DNA from 3 places in the Nocardia sp. NPDC002869 genome. Region 1 is predicted to be linked to each of the others. Evidence: riboswitches for the same ligand, from Rfam matches in the RefSeq annotation. Region 1 holds a riboswitch; each other region holds the start of a gene.
The links. Region 1 has a riboswitch for S-adenosylmethionine ahead of ACLML9_RS07415 (aminotransferase class V-fold PLP-dependent enzyme). Riboswitches for the same ligand answer to the same signal wherever they lie in the genome.

Region 1 (5,947 bases):
GCGGAGTCGGCCGAGGTCAACCGCGTCGACCTGAGTCATCACCTCCTCGCTCAGGGCGGCGTTGTGGAACTCTTCGACGAAGTCGGAGCGGATGCCGATACGCGAATCCGGTGATTCCGGGCACGACAGCCCGTGATCGATGGCCACTATGTCGCCGTTGCGGCCGGTGCGGTAGTTGCCCCAGTGGCGATCGGTGTTGCCGATGACGTAGTCCAGTACCGCCATCTGCTCGCGTTGGATCTTCGGGTAGCGGTCGTTCAGACGCCGCAACTCATCCCTGGCATTCCTCTTCAACCAGTCCTCGCGCGGCAGTCGCAGTTGAGCGGCCTTGGGGTGGCTCGGGGTGGAATACGCCCAGATCTGGTTCGAACCCAATCCATAGGGCCCGTTCGTGATCGAGGTGGGCGGGACGCGTCCGAAACCCAGAGCCTCGTCGACTCGGTAGGCGCCCTGTTCTCGATAGGCGAGGTGTCCTCCCCCGCGAGGAATACCGAAGCGCAGCGGAAGATCGGGTAACACACCCAGCAATGTCTCGAGGTACCCCGGTTTGTAGACGCTACGGGCACCGCCCACCGAACGCCCGAGGAAGGTGGCGGCGACGCCTCCACCGAGCGGTTTCACTTCACCATCGAGCCTGCGCACCGCTATTTCCATCGGGCTCGGCTCGAACAGTGGAAGTCCCGTCCTGCCGATGCCGTCCAGACTCCGGGCGGCGTGCTCGGTTGTTCGAGCGAATCCCGAGCTGTACCGCCGGGCAGTACCGTTTCCCAGATCTCGGAAACTCCCGGCCAGACCATGGGTGATCGTGTCGAGCAGCCGGATGAGTGGGTTGTTCACCTCTGCTCGAACCAATCCCTGGAGTCGTCACATCCACGGCGAAGGTGTGACCGCTGTGGGCCTTCGCCTGTTCGGCCGCGGGGGACGCCTACCCGCTTTGCGCGATACTAACAGTCATCTCATACGTCAGAGCGCGTTGAAGGCGGCCGGCTGCAAGAAGGTGTTCGCCGACAAGAAGTCCGGCAAGGACGCCGAGCGCGAACAGCTGTCCGCGTGCCTGGAGAGCGCACCCCGGCGTGCGGCGGTATCGGTCACCCGGTAGTGCTCACCCCGGTAGGTGACGTTCTCCTCGGTCCACAGCCGGCGGACCAGCCGGAGGAACTCCCTGGTGCGGGCGTACCGCTCGGCCTGGTCCTCCTCGGCTTCGCCGTAGGCCGCGAGATCGTGCTTGCCGGACACGATATTGATCCGCAGCCGGCCGCCGGTCAGGTGGTCGGGGCTCGCCGCCGCGGCGGCGAAATGGGCGGGCCGCCAATAGCCGGGCCGGACGGCGGCAAGCGGTTCGAAGGTCGTGGTCCGGGCCGCGAGCGCGGTGGCGACGGTGAACGTATCCGGGCGACCCCAGCCGGCGCCGATCAGCGCCCCCTGCCACCCGTATTCCTCGAGTGCGCGTGCCTGCGCGGTCAGTGTCTCCAGGCTGTTGTGGCCGGCGGTGACGGCATCACCGCGATGCCCGGGAATCACCTGGTTGGGGATATACCAGAGGTATTCGGCCGTCGGGGCGGCTCCTGCTCGGTCTGGCATCGCGGATCTCCGTTCGGGGCCGGGGGATCGGGACAGGCGCGCACCGGATGGGCCGGGGGATCACCCGGACACACATTGCGCCGCTATCCGTTTCCGGGCTACGGACCGGATCACGGTGATTCGAAATCGCCGCACCGGACCGGCGGGCGTGGATCGAGGTCGGGTTGACAAGCCGGTGGCCGTCTGACACTCTCGCACCAGGTCACGAGTGCCAGCGTGAAGCCCCGGCTTGCTGGCCGGCAACCCTCCTCCGCGGTGGGGTGCCCCGGGTGACGACCTGGCCGCTGCTCGACCGAGCACGGCAAGCGCGGACTCCGCCGAATCGAAGCCCGGAGTCCCTCGATCGAAGGGATTGCGTGATGACCGCTGTACTCGACCCCACCCGTGCCCCGGCCCGCGTCTCCGGCGACGACCTGCGGGTTCCGCTGGTACAGGGTGGTACCTGTACCTACGCCAACTTCGACTACGCGGCCAGCGCTCCGGCTCTCGCGCAGGTCACCGCACGGGTGGCCGATCTGCTGCCCTACTACGCGAGCGTGCACCGCGGGGCCGGGTATGCCTCGCGTGTCTCCACTGGCTGCTACGAGGCGGCCCGCGAAACGGTCCGCGAGTTCCTGTGCTGTGCCGCCGACCAGGAAGTCGTATTCACCCGGAACACCACCGACGCGCTCAACCTGCTCGCCGCCTGCGTCCCCGGCGATACCGTGGTCCTCGATATCGAGCACCACGCCAACTTCCTGCCCTGGGCCGGGCGCGGACGCCGGGTGGTGCCCGCCGCCGGCACGCTCACCGAAACCGTCGAGCGTCTCGCCGCCGAACTCGGGGCGAAACCCGCGGCGCTGCTCGCGATCACGGGCGCGTCCAATGTCACCGGGGAGGTGCTGCCGCTGACCGAGCTGGCCGCGCTCGCTCATCGCCACGGTGCGCGAATCCTGGTGGACGCGGCCCAACTGGCGCCCCATCGGCGGATCGACCTGTGCGCCACCGATATCGACTATGTGGTCTGCTCCGGGCACAAGCTGTACGCACCGTACGGCGCCGGGGTGCTGGCCGGTCGCCGCGACTGGCTCGACGCCGCACCGCCGTACCTGGCCGGTGGGGGCGCGGTCACCGAGGTGACCTCGGACACGGCGGCCTGGGCGACCGCGCCGCATCGGCACGAGGCCGGTTCACCCAATGTGCTGGGCGCCGTGGCGCTGGCGGCCGCCTGCGGGGCGCTCACCGAACTCGCCGCCCCCGCCGAGGTGCACGAACGGGTGCTCACCGACCGGTTGCGCACCGGGCTGGAGGATATCACCGGTGTTCGATGCCTCCGGATCTTCGCCGACAGCGCCGACTGTGTGGGAATCGTCGCCTTCACCGTGGACGGTTTCGAACCGGGGCAGGTCGCGGCCTATCTGTCCGCCGAACATGCGATCGGCGTGCGGGACGGCCGCTTCTGCGCCCACCCGCTGCTGGCCCGGTTCGGGCTCGACGCCGCCCTGCGCGCCAGTATCGGACTCGGCACCACCGCCGGTGATGTGGATCGGCTGCTCGACGCCGTGCGGACCCTGGTCGCGGCCGGGCCGCAGTGGGATTACGCCTGTTCGGACGGCCGCTGGGATCCGGTTCCGGAGACCCGTCCCGGCCTGACGGAAGGGCCGGACACCGGATCCGCACCGTGCTCGGTGTGACGTACCGCGTGTCATGTGAGAGAAATTAAACGTGTCCCGTGGCGCCCTGCGGCTTCGCCGGATTCCCACACTGATCCCGAACCCGGAGTGAGCCGAGATGACCGTCGAAATCGACATACTGACCGACGCGGCGGAGGCGCGCGCCGCGCAACGGGTGTTCCGTACCGCGATGGTCGGGGGCCCGCCGATCTCGGCCGAGGCCGCGGACGGGTTGAACGAACCCGGACGCACCCTCGGCGCCCGGGTCGGCGGTGAACTGGTCGGGACGGTGAATTCCTACACCAGCTGGCTGATCGCGCCGGGCGGCACGCGCCTGCCGCACGCCGCGGTGACGCACGTCGGTGTCCTGCCCACCCACGCGCGGCAGGGGATCGCGGCGGGGCTGCTGCGCCGCCAGCTCACCGAGATCGCCGGACGCGGGGAGGTCGTCGCCTCGCTGCGCGCGACCCAGGGCGGTATCTATGAGCGTTTCGGGTACGGCGTCGCCGGCTCGTCGGCGCGCTGCGAGATCGATGTGCACCGGGCCCGCTTCCGCGAAACGGTACCGGCCGCGGGTCCGGTCCGGTTGCTCGCGCCCGCGGACGGCTGGGAGATACCGGCCAAGATCTACGCGACAGCGGATGTGACGTGGACCGCGGCGGTCGATCGCCCCTCGTACTGGTGGCGGCTACAGGGGCTGTTGCGGCCCCAGGGTCATGTCGCCGTGCACGGGGAGCCCGGCGCGGAGGACGGGTTCGTGCGCTACCATGCCGCCGAATCCCTGGAATGGGTGCGCGGCCCGCGCCGGACGGTCGTGGTCGACGATCTCGTCGCCACAACTCCCGCTGCCTTCGTCGGTCTCGTCCGCCATCTGCTCAGCGCCGATATCGTCGACGTGGTCGTGCTGTCCGCGATCTCGCCCGACACCCCGCTGCGGCATCTGCTGACCGACGAGCGGACGGCCCGGGTCACCGATATCCACGACGAGACCTGGTTGCGGCTCGTCGATGTCCCGGCCGCACTGGCCCGGCGCGCCTATCGTCCCGGTCGGCCGCTGGTCCTCGCCGTCACCGATCCGATCCTGTCCGCCAACACCGGCAATTACCGGATCGCGGACGGCGGGGTCACCCGGGTGGACGAGCCCGCGGACCTCGGCACCGACGTGACGGCCCTGGCGGCCGCCTACCTCGGCGGTACCCGCTGGCGCCACCTGGCGCTCGCGGGCCGCGTCACCGAGCACCGGCCCGGCGCCGCGGCGACCGCGGACGCGCTGTTCGAGGTGGACGAGCATCCGTTCAGCGGGACGTACTTCTGACCTCCTGCCCGGTCCGGGTGGCCGCGTAGTGCGCCGCGATCTCGTCACTGGTGGTGACCCATACGGCGGGATGCTCGACGATGTAGGCCAGCGCCTCGTCGAGGTACCGGGCCCGGAACGCCTGCCCGGTGACGAAGGGATGCAGGGCCAGGGCGAGGACGCGGCCGCTCTTTCGGAGTCCGCCCACAGCCGGTCGAGCTGGTCCCGTACGATCTGGACGAAATCGGGGCCGGTGAGCCCGGTGCCGAGGAACAGGGTGTTGTCGTTCAACTCCACCGAGTACGGCACGCTGAACAGGCCGGGGACACGCAGCGGGTAGGGCTGGTCGTCGTTGGTTCAGTCCAGGACGTAGTCGACGCCGAGTTCGCGCAACAACTCCGGAGTACGGAAACTCTCGGAGAGGGCGGGGCCCATCCAGCCGCGCGGTCGCTTCCCGGTGCCGCGCTCGATGGTGTCGAGCACGTCCGCGAGGTAGGCGCGCTCGTCCGCGGCGACGATCTCGGCCTGCAGCACGGAGTTGTTCCGGCCGTGGGCCGGCCAGGCCCAGTCGCGGTCCCGGCCCGCTTCGATGAGGCGCGGGTAATGCTCGACCACCTCGGAGTTGAGGAGTGCGCTGGCCCGGATGCCGTGCCGGTCCAGCGATTGCAGGATCCGCCAGAAACCCGACTCGGGGGCCGTAATCGCGCCAGCCGTAGTTGAGCAGCGGTGCGCGAACGGCTACCGCAGCTACGACGAGCGGTTTGTCGATCGCGTACTGCAGATCCGGGGCCTGCTCGACGCCGGGCTACCGACCCGGGTCATCAAACAGATTCTCCCGTGCCTGGACACACCGCGGTCCATCTACTTCCCGGACGCGACGCCCGAGATGCTCGCGACCCTCGAGGGCGAACGGGACCGTATGAACGAACGGATTCGCTGCCTGGAACGGAACCGGGACGCCATCACCGAATACCTCGGCGCGGTACGCGAATACGGCGAGCGGGGGGTGTGAGCGGCCACGCGCGTACTCGCTCGGGCCGGGATCGTCGGTCTGGCGTATCGCGGAACAGCCCCGCGCGTATGGGTACGCTCCGATGCGCGTGAGGACATCGCGGATACTGCTCGTCGCCGGTGTCGCCGTACTGGCCTGGGGAGAGTGGGTGAACTGGCGGTCGTCGCGGCGGCTCGTCGGGTCCGCGACCGGTGCGAGCGAAGCGGTCGTCGTACTCGGGTTCCGCAACGCGGCGCCGTCGGCCAACGCGCTGAACAGATGGCGGGTGCGCGCCGGACTGCGCTCCTGCGATCCCCGGCTCGACACCCGGATGGTCCTCTGTGGCGGCGCGGTCGGGGGCGCGCGGTCGGAAGCCGAATTGATGGCCGCCTATGCGCGGGAACGCGGCTGGTCCGGTCCGGTCGCGCT
Region 2 (5,947 bases), on a different contig from region 1:
CCACGTCTTCCAGGGTCTGGGCGAAACCGATGACCTCGGGGGTGTTGTCCAGCTTGCCCCGGTGTTCGAGGCCGCGGGTCCAGGCGAAGATCGACGCGATCGGGTTGGTCGAGGTCGGCTTGCCCTGCTGGTGCTGGCGGTAGTGCCGGGTGACCGTGCCGTGGGCGGCCTCGGCTTCACAGGTCCGGCCGTCCGGGGTCAGCAGCACCGAGGTCATCAGGCCGAGCGATCCGAAGCCCTGCGCGACCGTGTCGGACTGCACGTCGCCGTCGTAGTTCTTGCAGGCCCAGACGTAGCCGCCCTCCCACTTCATGGAGGAGGCGACCATATCGTCGATCAGCCGGTGCTCGTAGGTGAGACCGGCCGCCGCGAACTGGCTCTTGAACTCGGCTTCGAAGACCGCCTCGAAGGTGTCCTTGAACATGCCGTCGTAGGCCTTGAGGATGGTGTTCTTCGTCGACATGTAGACGGGGTAGTTCTGCTGCAGCCCGTAGTTGAACGAGGCGCGCGCGAAGTCTTCGATGGACTTCTTGAAGTTGTACATGCCCATCACGACGCCGCCGTCCTCCGGCATCTGCACGACCTCGTGCACGATGGGCTCGCTGCCGTCCTCGGGGGTGAAGGTGAGGGTGACGGTGCCGGCCTGGAAGACCTTGAAGTCGGTGGCGCGGTACTGGTCGCCGAAGGCGTGACGGCCGATGATGATCGGCTTGGTCCAGCCCGGTACCAGGCGCGGAACGTTGGAGATGATGATCGGCGCGCGGAAGATGGTGCCGCCGAGAATGTTGCGGATGGTGCCGTTGGGCGACCGCCACATCTTCTTGAGGCCGAATTCCTCGACGCGGGCCTCGTCGGGGGTGATCGTCGCGCATTTGACGCCGACACCGTGCTGCTTGATGGCGTTGGCGGCGTCGACGGTGACCTGGTCGTCGGTTTTGTCGCGGTATTCGATGCCGAGGTCGTAGTACTCGAGGTTCACATCGAGGTACGGGTGGATCAGCTTGTCCTTGATGAACTGCCAGATGATCCGGGTCATCTCGTCGCCGTCGAGTTCAACGACGGTGCCTTCAACCTTGATCTTGGACATGGATCTTCGTGTCCTCCTAAGACTGGTGCCCTCATTGCACGGCCAGGCGAACACGCTTGTGAGCGGACCCCAGCTGTTCAACAGACAACGTATACATCCCGCGTTGTCCACGAGACGTCTGGTGTAACCAAGACGAGCGTACTGCTTGTGGCGGTCTCACGGTGCAGCCAGCCCCGTTCGTGAGATCTCACATGGGTGAGACACGCCACAAGATTACCTGGTGGGCGCGCATACCGATTTCGATCCGTATCGGTGCCCGGTTACCATGTTCGGCAGGTCATGAGTGTCAGCATCAAGCCCCGGCTCGCTGGCCGGCAACCCTCCTGCTGCGGTGGGGTGCTCCGGGTGATGACCTGGCTCCCGGGAGCCGGGAGCAAGCGCACGTCAGGAGGTCGTCGATTTGTGCCGGTACTGGTCGCGTTGACCGCGGCGTTCTCACGACTCGACGAGAAATCCCCCATTTTCTGGAGCACGATATGAGCGATCACAGTATCCGTGGTGCGACCGCTGCCGGAGCTATCCGCCGGCGACCGGCGGTCGCGCCCGGCGGCCTCCGCGCCCGCACCACCGGATCCACAGCGGCGATTCATACGCTCCGGGCATCAGTGCCGTTCGCGGGTTCAGCGGAATCCCTCACGTGAAAGTGGGCACCGAATCGACCACCGCTCGTCCGGTGGCCCAGTTACCGCCGCCCGACGGCACTCTCGGATACGTCGACATCGGCGAACTCACCCTCGAGAACGGCGCCCGGCTGCCGCAGGTCCGGCTGGCCGTGCAGCGCTGGGGGGAACTGTCCCCGGCCCTGGACAACATCGTCCTGATCGAGCACGCGCTGACCGGTGACTCCCACGTCTCGGGCGACCCGGACGACGACCATCCACAGGCCGGATGGTGGAACGGGATGGTCGGCCCGGGGGCGCCGATCGATACCGACGAGTGGTGCGTGGTGGCGACCAATGTCCTCGGCGGCTGCCAGGGCAGCACCGGCCCGGCCTCGCTCGCACCGGACGGCGCGCCCTGGGGTTCACGGTTCCCGGGGATCTCCATCCGCGACCAGGTCGCGGCCGAACTGAAGTTGTTCGACCGGCTCGGTGTGCCCCGGCTGGCCGCGGCGATCGGCGGTTCGATGGGCGGTATGCGCGTCCTCGAATGGATGCTGCTCGCACCGCAGCGCCTGGCCGCCGCACTGGTCCTCGCGGTGGGCCCGCGGGCCACCGCCGACCAGATCGGCACCCAGAGCACCCAGATCGCGGCGATCACCAGCGACCCGGACTGGCTGGGCGGCGACTACCACGGCACCGGGCGCGCGCCGATGGCCGGACTGGGTATCGCGCGCCGGATCGCGCACCTCACCTACCGCACCGAGGCCGAACTGGACAGCCGGTTCGCCAACAGCCCGCAGGAGGGCGAGGATCCCTGGGACGGCGGCCGGTACGCGGTGCAGAGCTATCTCGAGTACCAGGCCGAGAAGCTGGGCCGGCGCTTCGACCCGGCGACCTATGTGCTGTTGAGCGAGGCGATGAACCGGCACGATATCGGCCGTGGCCGCGGCGGGATCGCGGCGGCGATGGCCGCCGCCGAGGTGCCGTGCATCGTGGGCGGTATCGATTCCGACCGGCTGTACCCGCTGCACACCCAGCAGGAACTGGCCGACGGGCTGGCCGGCTGCCGGCATTTCGAGGTGATCTCGTCACGCGACGGCCACGATGCCTTCCTCACCGAGGCGGCGGCCATCGGCAAACTGCTGGCCCAGACGATGAACCTGGCTCGCGCCGGACGCTGAGCGCCCGCGGGTCCGTCGGCCCGGTCAGCCCACGCCGAGGGTGTTGATGGTCGCGGCGAGGAAGACCACGGCGCCGCCCAGCAGGGTCAGCGCGCCCACATCGAACGGTTTGCCGCGGACCGCGAGCAGGCCGACCCGGGCGGTCGGCAGGCACAGCCGGAACGCGGCCGCGATGAGGGTCGCGCCGCCGAAGAAGAAGGCGCCACGGCGCCACCGATCCTGCGCGACGAACACCACGGCGATCAGCACCACCACCGCCACCACGACCATCGGCAGATGGCAGCGTAGGAAACCGGCCCATCGGCTGCCGGTGCCGGGATCGTCGTGGGTCGGGGTCGCGGCGTCGGTCACGGGGGCGATTGTTCCAGATCCGGCCGACCAGGTCTGCACGAGCTGTTCGTAGTCCGCCTCGGCGACGCCGAATGTCCACGCGACGCCCCGGCCACCCGGAGCACGCGCGCCGACTGCGCGCCGACCTCCCCGAGCACATCTAGCGGGGTCCCGAATGCCCCGATCCGCCCCACCGGAGGCGGGGCGGATCGACACAGCGCAGATCAGCGCAGCGCGGCGTTCTCGGCGAGGACCTTCTCCCGATGCCGCTCGCGCAGCGCGGCATGGTGCGGACTGCGCCGCACCACCAGATAGGCCGCGCCCAGCACCACGAACCAGATGGGGGTCACCAGCAGGGCCTGCAGGGTGTCGCTCTTCTGGGTGAGCGCCCAGACCAGGAACACGAAGAAGGCCAGCACCGCCCAGACCGCCGGCACACCGCCCGGGAGTTTGAACGTCGACGCGGCGTGCAGATGCGGCCGCCGCTTCCGGTAGACCAGGTAGCTGGCCAGGATCATCGTCCAGACGAACATGAAGCACAGCGACGAAATGGTGGTGACGACGGTGAACGCTTCGACGATGGACTGTCCCGCGTAGAGCAGCACCACCCCGATCAGCAGGAACGCGCACGAGAAACGCAGCGCGTTGGCCGGGACCTTGCGCCGGGACAGCTTCCCGAACAAGGCGGGGGCGTCCCTGTCACCGGCCAGGCCGTACACCATCCGCGAGGTGGAGTAGATCCCCGAGTTCGCGCTGGAGGTGGCGCTGGTGAGTACCACGAAGTTGACCACACTCGCCGCGACACCTAGCCCGGCCAGGGAGAACATCGCCACGAACGGACTCTCGTCGGCCGAGACCTCCCGCCACGGGGTCACCGCGCAGATGACGATCAGGGCGCCGACGTAGAACAGCAGGACGCGCACCGGGATGGAGTTGATCGCGCGGGGCAGCGTGCGTTCGGGATTCTCGGCCTCGGCCGCCGTGGTGCCCACCAGTTCGATACCCACGAAGGCGAAGACCGCGATCTGGAATCCGGCCACGAAACCCATGGGCCCGGTCGGGAAGAAACCGCCGTCGTTCCACAGGTTGGCCAGCGAGGCGGTGGTGCCGCTGTCACCGGTGAAACCGGTGATCACCATCACCAGTCCGGTGACGATCAGCGCGCCGATGGCGATCACCTTGATCAGCGCGAACCAGAACTCGGTCTCACCGAATGCGCGCACCGTGGGCAGATTGAGGACCAGCAGAACGACGATGCAGACCAGCGCGGGTATCCACAGCGGCAGATCCGCCCACCAGTAGGACACGTACCCGGCGATGGCCACCACATCGGCGATACCGGTGACCACCCAGCAGAACCAGTAGGTCCAGCCGGTGAAGAACCCCGCCCACGGGCCGAGCAGATCACCGGCGAAATCGCTGAACGATTTGTACCCGGAGTTCGACAGCAGCAGCTCCCCCATCGCCCGCATGACGAAGAAGAGGAAGAAGCCGATGATCATGTAGACGAGGATCACCGAGGGGCCGGCGAGCGAGATCGTCTTACCCGAGCCCATGAACAGCCCGGTGCCGATCGCGCCGCCGATCGCGATCAGCTGGATATGTCGGTTCGCCAGCTGGCGGCTCAGCTTCTCCGGGCCGGCACCCGGATCGCTCACGCCCCTCGCGTCGTCGCCTGGATTATCGTGGCCCTGCAGCACGGCCATATTTCTCCCTCCGGAATGAATCGGACAGCCCATTCGACCACCGGAAGCGCATTCCTGCAGAGTGGGCGGCCCTACGGTACGCCGCCGCAATCCGTGCCGTGCGCGGCCCCCGCGCCATGCCGGTGATCGTATTCGCTGTGGTCAGGGCGTCGCGATAGCGGTAGCGCCCGCCCCGGCGATGTGTTCGGCACCCTCGCGGCCACCGCTCGATCATCCGGCTCGATCACCGTGGCGCCGCCGCACCTGATTGACTGGTCGGCTGTGTTCCGATTGATGTTCCATGAACCTCGCATACCGGGCAATACGGGCAATGCCATCCGGCTCGCCGCCGGCACGGGCAGTGAGCTGCATCTGATCGAACCGCTCGGCTTCGATATGTCGGAGGCGAAGCTGCGCCGGGCCGGGCTGGACTATCACGACCTCGCCTCGGTGACAGTGCACCCGGACCTGGCGACCGCGTGGGAACAGCTGCGGCCCGAGCGGGTGTATGCGTTCACCACCCGGGCCACCACCCCGCACACCGAGATCGCCTACCGGCCCGGCGACATTTTGCTGTTCGGTGCGGAACCGACGGGTCTACCGGCGGAGGTGCTCGCCGACGAGCACATCGATGCCGAGGTGCGCATCCCCATGCTGCCCGGCCGCCGGTCGATGAATCTGGCCAACGCGGCCGCGGTCGCGGTGTACGAGGCGTGGCGGCAGCACGGGTTTCCCGGAGCGGTCTGACCCGGACACCGGCGGTTCAGTCGGCGATCTCGAACCGTTTGTACCGGGAGGTCGCCCCGCCGGTGAGCCGGACCGCGCTCTTCGGGACACCGAGATGCGCGGCCAGGAGTTCGGCCGCGGCACGGTTCGCTTTCCCCTCCACGGCCGGCGCCCGCACCCACAGTTGTAGCGTGCCGTCGGGCAGGGTTTCGACCAGCGGGCCCTTCCTGCTGTTCGGCGTGAGCACCGCGCGGACCGTGGTGGGCACCGATCAGGCCCGGTCCGTATCCGGACCGTCCGGATCGACGGCCTCGTCCCCGGTCGGGGCGGACTCGT
Region 3 (5,947 bases), on a different contig from region 1:
GAACAGATCGATCGAGACGTCCGCATCGGATTTCATCAACGCGTCGGCGGCATAGATACCGGCCGGCCCGGCCCCGACGATCGCGATCCGAAGCGGGCGGTTCGCTTCCTTCTGCTCGGTCATCTGTTACGCGCACCCTTATCGGTCGAAAGAATCACTGGCGTTGTGGTTAGCATAGGCTAACTTGACGCGCGGCTCGTATGCACCTACATCGCGCCGTCCGTGGGTGGCTGTTCACCGTTCGTCGTCCCACGTCTCCGCGGGTAGCGCTGTGCTGCGGTACCCGCCGTACCCACGATTCTATCGGGGTGCGGGCACGGTGCGATCCGGGGACCAGGGATGATCGTCGGTATGAGCGATCCCGGAGCGGCCGACGAGCGGCCCGCCACCGAATCGGGCGACGACGAGCGACCGCGCTCGATCACCCCGTTCATCGTGGCCGCGGCGGTCGCGGCCCTGGTCCTGGCGGGTGTACTCATCGCCGGCCTGGTGGCGCCCGCTGAGAAAAATGTCACAGATTCCGACCGGATCGCGGGAGCGGTCCGGGAGTTCGCCGATGTGAGCAATCGCTACGGGCCCGAACCGCCCCGCCGGGCGGTCTGCCCCGGTTTCGTACCCGCCCGCTCCCCGCTGGCCGGACAGCTGAAACCCGGCGAAACCGGAAAGGATATCGAGATCACCGGATTCGGCCCCGTCCACATCACCGGCGATACCGCGAACATCGAAGTGACCAGCCGTGTGGAAGGCGAGGAGCGGACCGCGACCTGGTGGCTGTTCCAGTCCGACGGCGACTGGCTGGTGTGCAACCAGCCGGCCGGCTGAGCCCGCCGAAGGCGTCAACCGATGTTTGACACGGCCCGACCTCGCCGGGCAATCTTTTCGGTTAGGTCATGAGTACCAGTGCCAAGCCCCGGCTCGCTGGTCGGCAACCCTCCTCCGCGGTGGGGTGCTCCGGGTGACGACCTGGCACGCATCGATCGGATGCGGCAAGTGCGGATTCACAGGAGGTGCCACGTATGAATTACGCAGGGGATATCGGCCCGGAGCAGGCATGGGAACTGCTGACCGAGAACCCGGACGCAGTCCTGGTGGACGTGCGGACCGAAGCCGAATGGAAGTTCGTCGGAGTACCCGACACCAGCTCCATCGCCAAGCCGACGCTGCTGGTGGAGTGGGTCCACGGCACCGGCGCCCGCAATGCCGAATTCCTGGACCAGCTGCGTAGCGCCCTGTCCGACCGCCCCGCGGACGCGCCCGTCCTCTTCCTGTGTCGCTCCGGTCAGCGTTCGGCGCATGCGGCCGACGCCGCGACCGCCGCGGGTATCGGACCCTCCTACAACATCAGCGACGGCTTCGAAGGCCCGCTGGACGAACTCGGGCACCGCGGCGGCTCCGGCTGGCGGGCCCACGGACTGCCCTGGCGGCAGTCGTGATCGGCGGCGGTTCGTTCGAACGGCCCTTACCCGAAGGAGTCGGTCCGGCGACACTGGGTGTGCGTGGCGGCCTGAGCCGCTCGGGGTTCGACGAAACCTCCGAGGCCCTGTACCTGAACTCCGGGTTCGTCTACGCCAGCGCCGAAGCGGCCGAGGCCGCGTTCACCGGGGACAACCCGCACTACGTGTACTCCCGCTACGGCAACCCGACGGTGACCACCTTCCAGGAGCGGATGCGCCTGCTCGACGGCGCCGAAGCGTGTTTCGCGACCGCCAGCGGTATGGCCGCCGTTTTCGTCGCCCTCGGTGCGCTGCTGAAGGCAGGCGACCGGCTGGTGGCCGCGCGCAGCCTGTTCGGCTCCTGTTTCGTGGTGTGCAATGAGATCCTGCCCCGCTGGGGTGTCGAGACCGTGTTCGTCGACGGCGAAGATCTCGACCAGTGGGAAGCGGCACTGTCCGTACCCACCACCGCGGTGTTCTTCGAGACTCCGGCCAACCCGATGCAGACCCTGGTCGACGTGCGCAAGGTCTGCGAGCTCGCGCACGCCGCGGGCGCGCAGGTGGTCCTGGACAATGTATTCGCCACCCCGCTGCTGCAGCGTGGCTTCGAACTCGGCGCCGACGTGGTGGTCTACTCGGGCACCAAACATATCGACGGTCAGGGCCGGGTGCTGGGCGGCGCGATCCTCGGTACCTCCGAGTACATCGAAGGCCCGGTCAAGACGCTCATGCGCCACACCGGCCCGGCCCTGAGCCCGTTCAACGCATGGACGCTGCTCAAAGGTCTGGAAACCATGCCGCTGCGGGTCCGACAGTCCACCGATTCGGCGCTGCGGATCGCGCGCTACCTCGACGAGCATCCGGCCGTGAGCTGGGTCCGGTACCCGTTCCTGGAATCGCACCCGCAGTTCGCGCTGGCGGCCGAGCAGATGAGCGGAGGCGGCACCGTGGTGACCTTCGAACTGAAGGCCGCCGCCGACCTCGCCAAGAAACGCGCCTTCGAGGTACTGAACGGGCTGCGGATCATCGATATCTCCAACAACCTGGGCGACGCGAAAAGCCTGATCACCCACCCGGCGACCACCACCCACCGGGCCATGGGCCCGGAGGGCCGCGCGAGCATCGGACTCTCGGACGGGGTCGTCCGGGTCTCGGTCGGCCTCGAGGACATCGAAGACCTCCTCGGCGACCTGGACCACGCGTTGAGCTGATCGCGCAGCGGCCGTGGAGCGCCGGAACAGGGGTGCACCCCCGTACAGGCGGTTCCATGCTTGGGGACTACTACGGCAGTCCCGATCCCGATCGCCTTTACGAACAGCCGCACCCTCTCGGTGCCGAGTTAGGCGAGGCCCACATCTTCACCATCGCCGGACGGGTTCTGCCCTCGACCAGGCCCGTCGACCGACACCGCCCCGGAGACCGTGCGCTCAGATCGGCGGAGTCACTACCTCGGTGAACGGGGTGCGGACCCGCCCGACCAGGTCGGCGACCGAGCTCAGCACAGTGGTCGGCCGGTACGGATACTGCCCGACCGATACCTTCGTCGAGATACCGGAGGTCACCAGGATGGTGCGCATACCGGCCTCCATCCCGGAGATCACATCGGTGTCCATCCGGTCGCCGATCATCACACTGGTCTGGGAGTGGGCACCGATGCGGCGCAGCGCCGAACGCATCATCAGCGGATTCGGTTTGCCGATGTAGTAGGGGTCGCGGCCGGTGGCCCGGGTGATCAGGGCCGCCACCGAACCGGTCGCGGGCAGTACGCCGTCCCGGGAGGGGCCGGTCGGGTCGGGGTTGGTGGCGATGAACCGCGCACCCCGCTCGACCAGCCGGATGGCCGTGGTGATCGCCTCGAACGAATAGGTGCGGGTCTCGCCCAGCACCACATAGTCGGGATCCACCTCGGTCAGCACGTAGCCGATCTCGTGCAGGGCGGTCGTGAGTCCGGACTCGCCCACCACATAGGCGGTGCCGCCGGGTCGCTGTTCGTCGAGGAAACTGGCGGTGGCCAGCGCCGAGGTCCAGATCGAATGCTCCGGGATCTCCAGTCCGGTCTGCCGCAGCCGGGCCTGGAGATCGCGAGGTGTGCGGATCGAGTTGTTCGTCAGTACCAGGAACGGGATCTCCTCGGCCCGTAATTCGGCGAGGAACTCGTCGGCGCCGGGCACCATATGGTCCTCGCGTACCAGCACCCCGTCCATATCGGTGAGGTAGGACAAAATCCGGTCATCTGGGCTCACCCATCAATTCTGCGCCTCCGGCGGCGTGCGAACCGGGTATGCCGCGCCCGGGTGAGGAACGTGACACAAGTCGACACCACCGTGGACCTGTGCGCGTCCACCTACCGATCCCCGCCACCGCATCGGCCGAGGTGGACCTCCGGCCCCGCGTGGGCGGCGGGTGGGCTCGTCCCAACTGCGCCTATTAATGTCGAATCCGGGCCGGAGACGGCCGACCACAACGCGACAGGAGTGGGCGCACATGGGTGAACTGAAGCTCGGATACAAAGCATCGGCGGAACAATTCGGACCCCGGGAACTGGTGGAGCTGGCGGTACTGGTCGAGGAACACGGCCTCGACAGCGCCACGGTCAGCGATCATTTCCAGCCGTGGCGGCACAAGGGCGGCCACGCGCCGTTCTCCCTTGCCTGGCTGGCCGCGGCGGGTGAGCGCACCGAGCGGATCCTGCTCGGCACCTCGGTGCTCACCCCCACCTTCCGATACAACCCCGCCGTGATCGCGCAGGCGTTCGCGACTCTGGGCTGCCTGTATCCGGGCCGGGTGATGCTGGGTGTGGGCACCGGTGAGGCGCTCAACGAGATCGCCACCGGTTACACCGGGGAATGGCCGGAGTTCAAGGAGCGCTTCGCGCGGTTGCGCGAAGCGGTGGACCTGATGCGCGCCCTGTGGACCGGCGCCCGCACCGATTTCGACGGCACCTATTACAAGACGGTCGGCGCCTCCATCTACGACGTCCCCGAAGGCGGGATCCCGGTCTACATCGCCGCCGGCGGCCCGGTGGTGGCCCGGTACGCGGGCCGCGCCGGCGACGGGTTCATCTGCACCTCCGGTAAGGGCATGGACCTGTACACGGAGAAGCTGATGCCGGCGGTGGCCGAGGGCGCGGCGAAAGTGGACCGCGAGGTCGGCACGATCGACAGGATGATCGAGATCAAGATCTCCTACGACACCGACCCCGAACTCGCGCTGGAGAACACCCGCTTCTGGGCGCCGCTGTCGCTGACCCCCGAGCAGAAGCACAGCATCCACGACCCGATCGAAATGGAGGAAGCGGCCGACGCGCTGCCGATCGAGCAGATCGCCAAACGTTGGATCGTCGCCAGCGACCCCGACCAGGCAGTCGAATTGGTCAAACCCTACGTCGACGCCGGACTGAACCACCTGGTCTTCCACGCACCCGGACATGATCAGAAGCGCTTCCTGGATCTGTTCCAGCGCGACCTGGCCCCGCGGCTGCGCGAATTGGGCTAGTTCACGTTTTGCTTGCGGTGCCCTGCACCTCGCGGCACCGCAAGCGAAAGTCCGGTCTGTCGCTGTTCGCCGGCCGGGATCGCCACGGTCACCCGGCACTGTCGATTCTGACCTTGACCGCCTGCGGCCGGTATTTGGCAGTGTTCTCCAGGACGCCGTCGACGCTCCCGTTCAGGTTATAGGTGATGGTCAGCTCGTTGCCCCGTCGTAGGTCGGGCTGTTCATGAGCGTTGTAGACCACCGCTTCGGGGTCACCGAAGAAACCGAGCGGGCCGGATTCCGTGGCCCGATACAGCAATGTGGGTGAATCGAATGGACCAGCGGGCGAATCCGACAGATATCCGAGGATGTCCGGACTGTATGGAGCGTTGGTGTCCTGGGTGACGAGCAGAAATCTGTCGTTGTCGAATCGCGAAACGCTGTACTCGTTGGCTACGCCCGACATCACCGGCGCCGAGTCGGTCTCATGAGGAGACCATCCACCGGTACCGTCGGAGAATTCCCACGGCGTCCGCAGATCATCTCCGTTCACCCTTGCAATGTGCATGAATTTCTCGGCCCCACGGTCGTCGACTCCGTACACGTAGGTTTTATTCGTGTGCTGGTCGAATTCGACCCACGACGCCCAGTGCACCCCCGATTCGGAGGGCATCGCCGTCACGTCCAACCGTCGGAGGTCGTGAGCGTCGAACCTGACCAGCAGATTCTCTTGGAAATCCAGTTCCCCTTGCCCACCCGGAATCAAGGCCATCCGGAGACGCTCGGCGTCGAAATCCCCGCCACGATCCACCACACGGGAATCGCCGGTGAATCCCAAGAACATCGTATCCAGCGTATTTCTACTGGTCACGTGTGATCCGCCGAGCCAATGGAACTGTTCGCCACGCGGCGGAAACACCGCTCGAGCACCACCGTCCGGCGCGGAGCCGAGCACGGTACGCATACTGCCGTCCCGTTCCACGAGGACGAAGCTGTTGCTCACGAACGGTGTATCCCGCGAACGCGCGCCGAACTCGTCG

Region 2: linked by a shared signal. The riboswitch ahead of metX (homoserine O-acetyltransferase MetX) and the one ahead of ACLML9_RS07415 (aminotransferase class V-fold PLP-dependent enzyme) in region 1 are both predicted to bind S-adenosylmethionine.
Region 3: linked by a shared signal. The riboswitch ahead of ACLML9_RS08500 (rhodanese-like domain-containing protein) and the one ahead of ACLML9_RS07415 (aminotransferase class V-fold PLP-dependent enzyme) in region 1 are both predicted to bind S-adenosylmethionine.

The regions. Positions count from the first base shown of each region.
Region 1 is NZ_JBKOOL010000025.1:16,556-22,502, reverse strand. Features, by position in the region: gene ACLML9_RS07425 (hypothetical protein) at 1-654, opposite strand, end outside; partial or broken gene ACLML9_RS07420 (LLM class flavin-dependent oxidoreductase) at 1,081-1,581, opposite strand; SAM riboswitch class IV at 1,782-1,895, shown strand; gene ACLML9_RS07415 (aminotransferase class V-fold PLP-dependent enzyme) at 1,941-3,254, shown strand; gene ACLML9_RS07410 (GNAT family N-acetyltransferase) at 3,352-4,548, shown strand; gene ACLML9_RS07405 (hypothetical protein) at 4,529-4,735, opposite strand; gene ACLML9_RS07400 (hypothetical protein) at 4,885-5,172, opposite strand; gene ACLML9_RS07395 (MerR family transcriptional regulator) at 5,150-5,539, shown strand; gene ACLML9_RS07390 (YdcF family protein) at 5,622-5,947, shown strand, end outside.
Region 2 is NZ_JBKOOL010000123.1:454-6,400, forward strand. Features, by position in the region: gene ACLML9_RS20755 (NADP-dependent isocitrate dehydrogenase) at 1-1,087, opposite strand, end outside; SAM riboswitch class IV at 1,363-1,473, shown strand; gene metX (homoserine O-acetyltransferase MetX) at 1,725-2,870, shown strand; gene ACLML9_RS20765 (DUF3017 domain-containing protein) at 2,895-3,140, opposite strand; gene cycA (D-serine/D-alanine/glycine transporter) at 3,425-4,906, opposite strand; gene ACLML9_RS20775 (tRNA (cytidine(34)-2'-O)-methyltransferase) at 5,168-5,632, shown strand; gene ACLML9_RS20780 (DUF167 domain-containing protein) at 5,649-5,879, opposite strand; gene ACLML9_RS20785 (DUF4349 domain-containing protein) at 5,883-5,947, opposite strand, start outside.
Region 3 is NZ_JBKOOL010000030.1:6,618-12,564, reverse strand. Features, by position in the region: gene ACLML9_RS08510 (FAD-dependent oxidoreductase) at 1-123, opposite strand, end outside; gene ACLML9_RS08505 (hypothetical protein) at 352-822, shown strand; SAM riboswitch class IV at 887-999, shown strand; gene ACLML9_RS08500 (rhodanese-like domain-containing protein) at 1,017-1,433, shown strand; gene ACLML9_RS08495 (O-succinylhomoserine sulfhydrylase) at 1,430-2,644, shown strand; gene ACLML9_RS08490 (HAD-IIA family hydrolase) at 2,861-3,637, opposite strand; gene fgd (glucose-6-phosphate dehydrogenase (coenzyme-F420)) at 3,918-4,928, shown strand; gene ACLML9_RS08480 (hypothetical protein) at 5,017-5,947, opposite strand, start outside.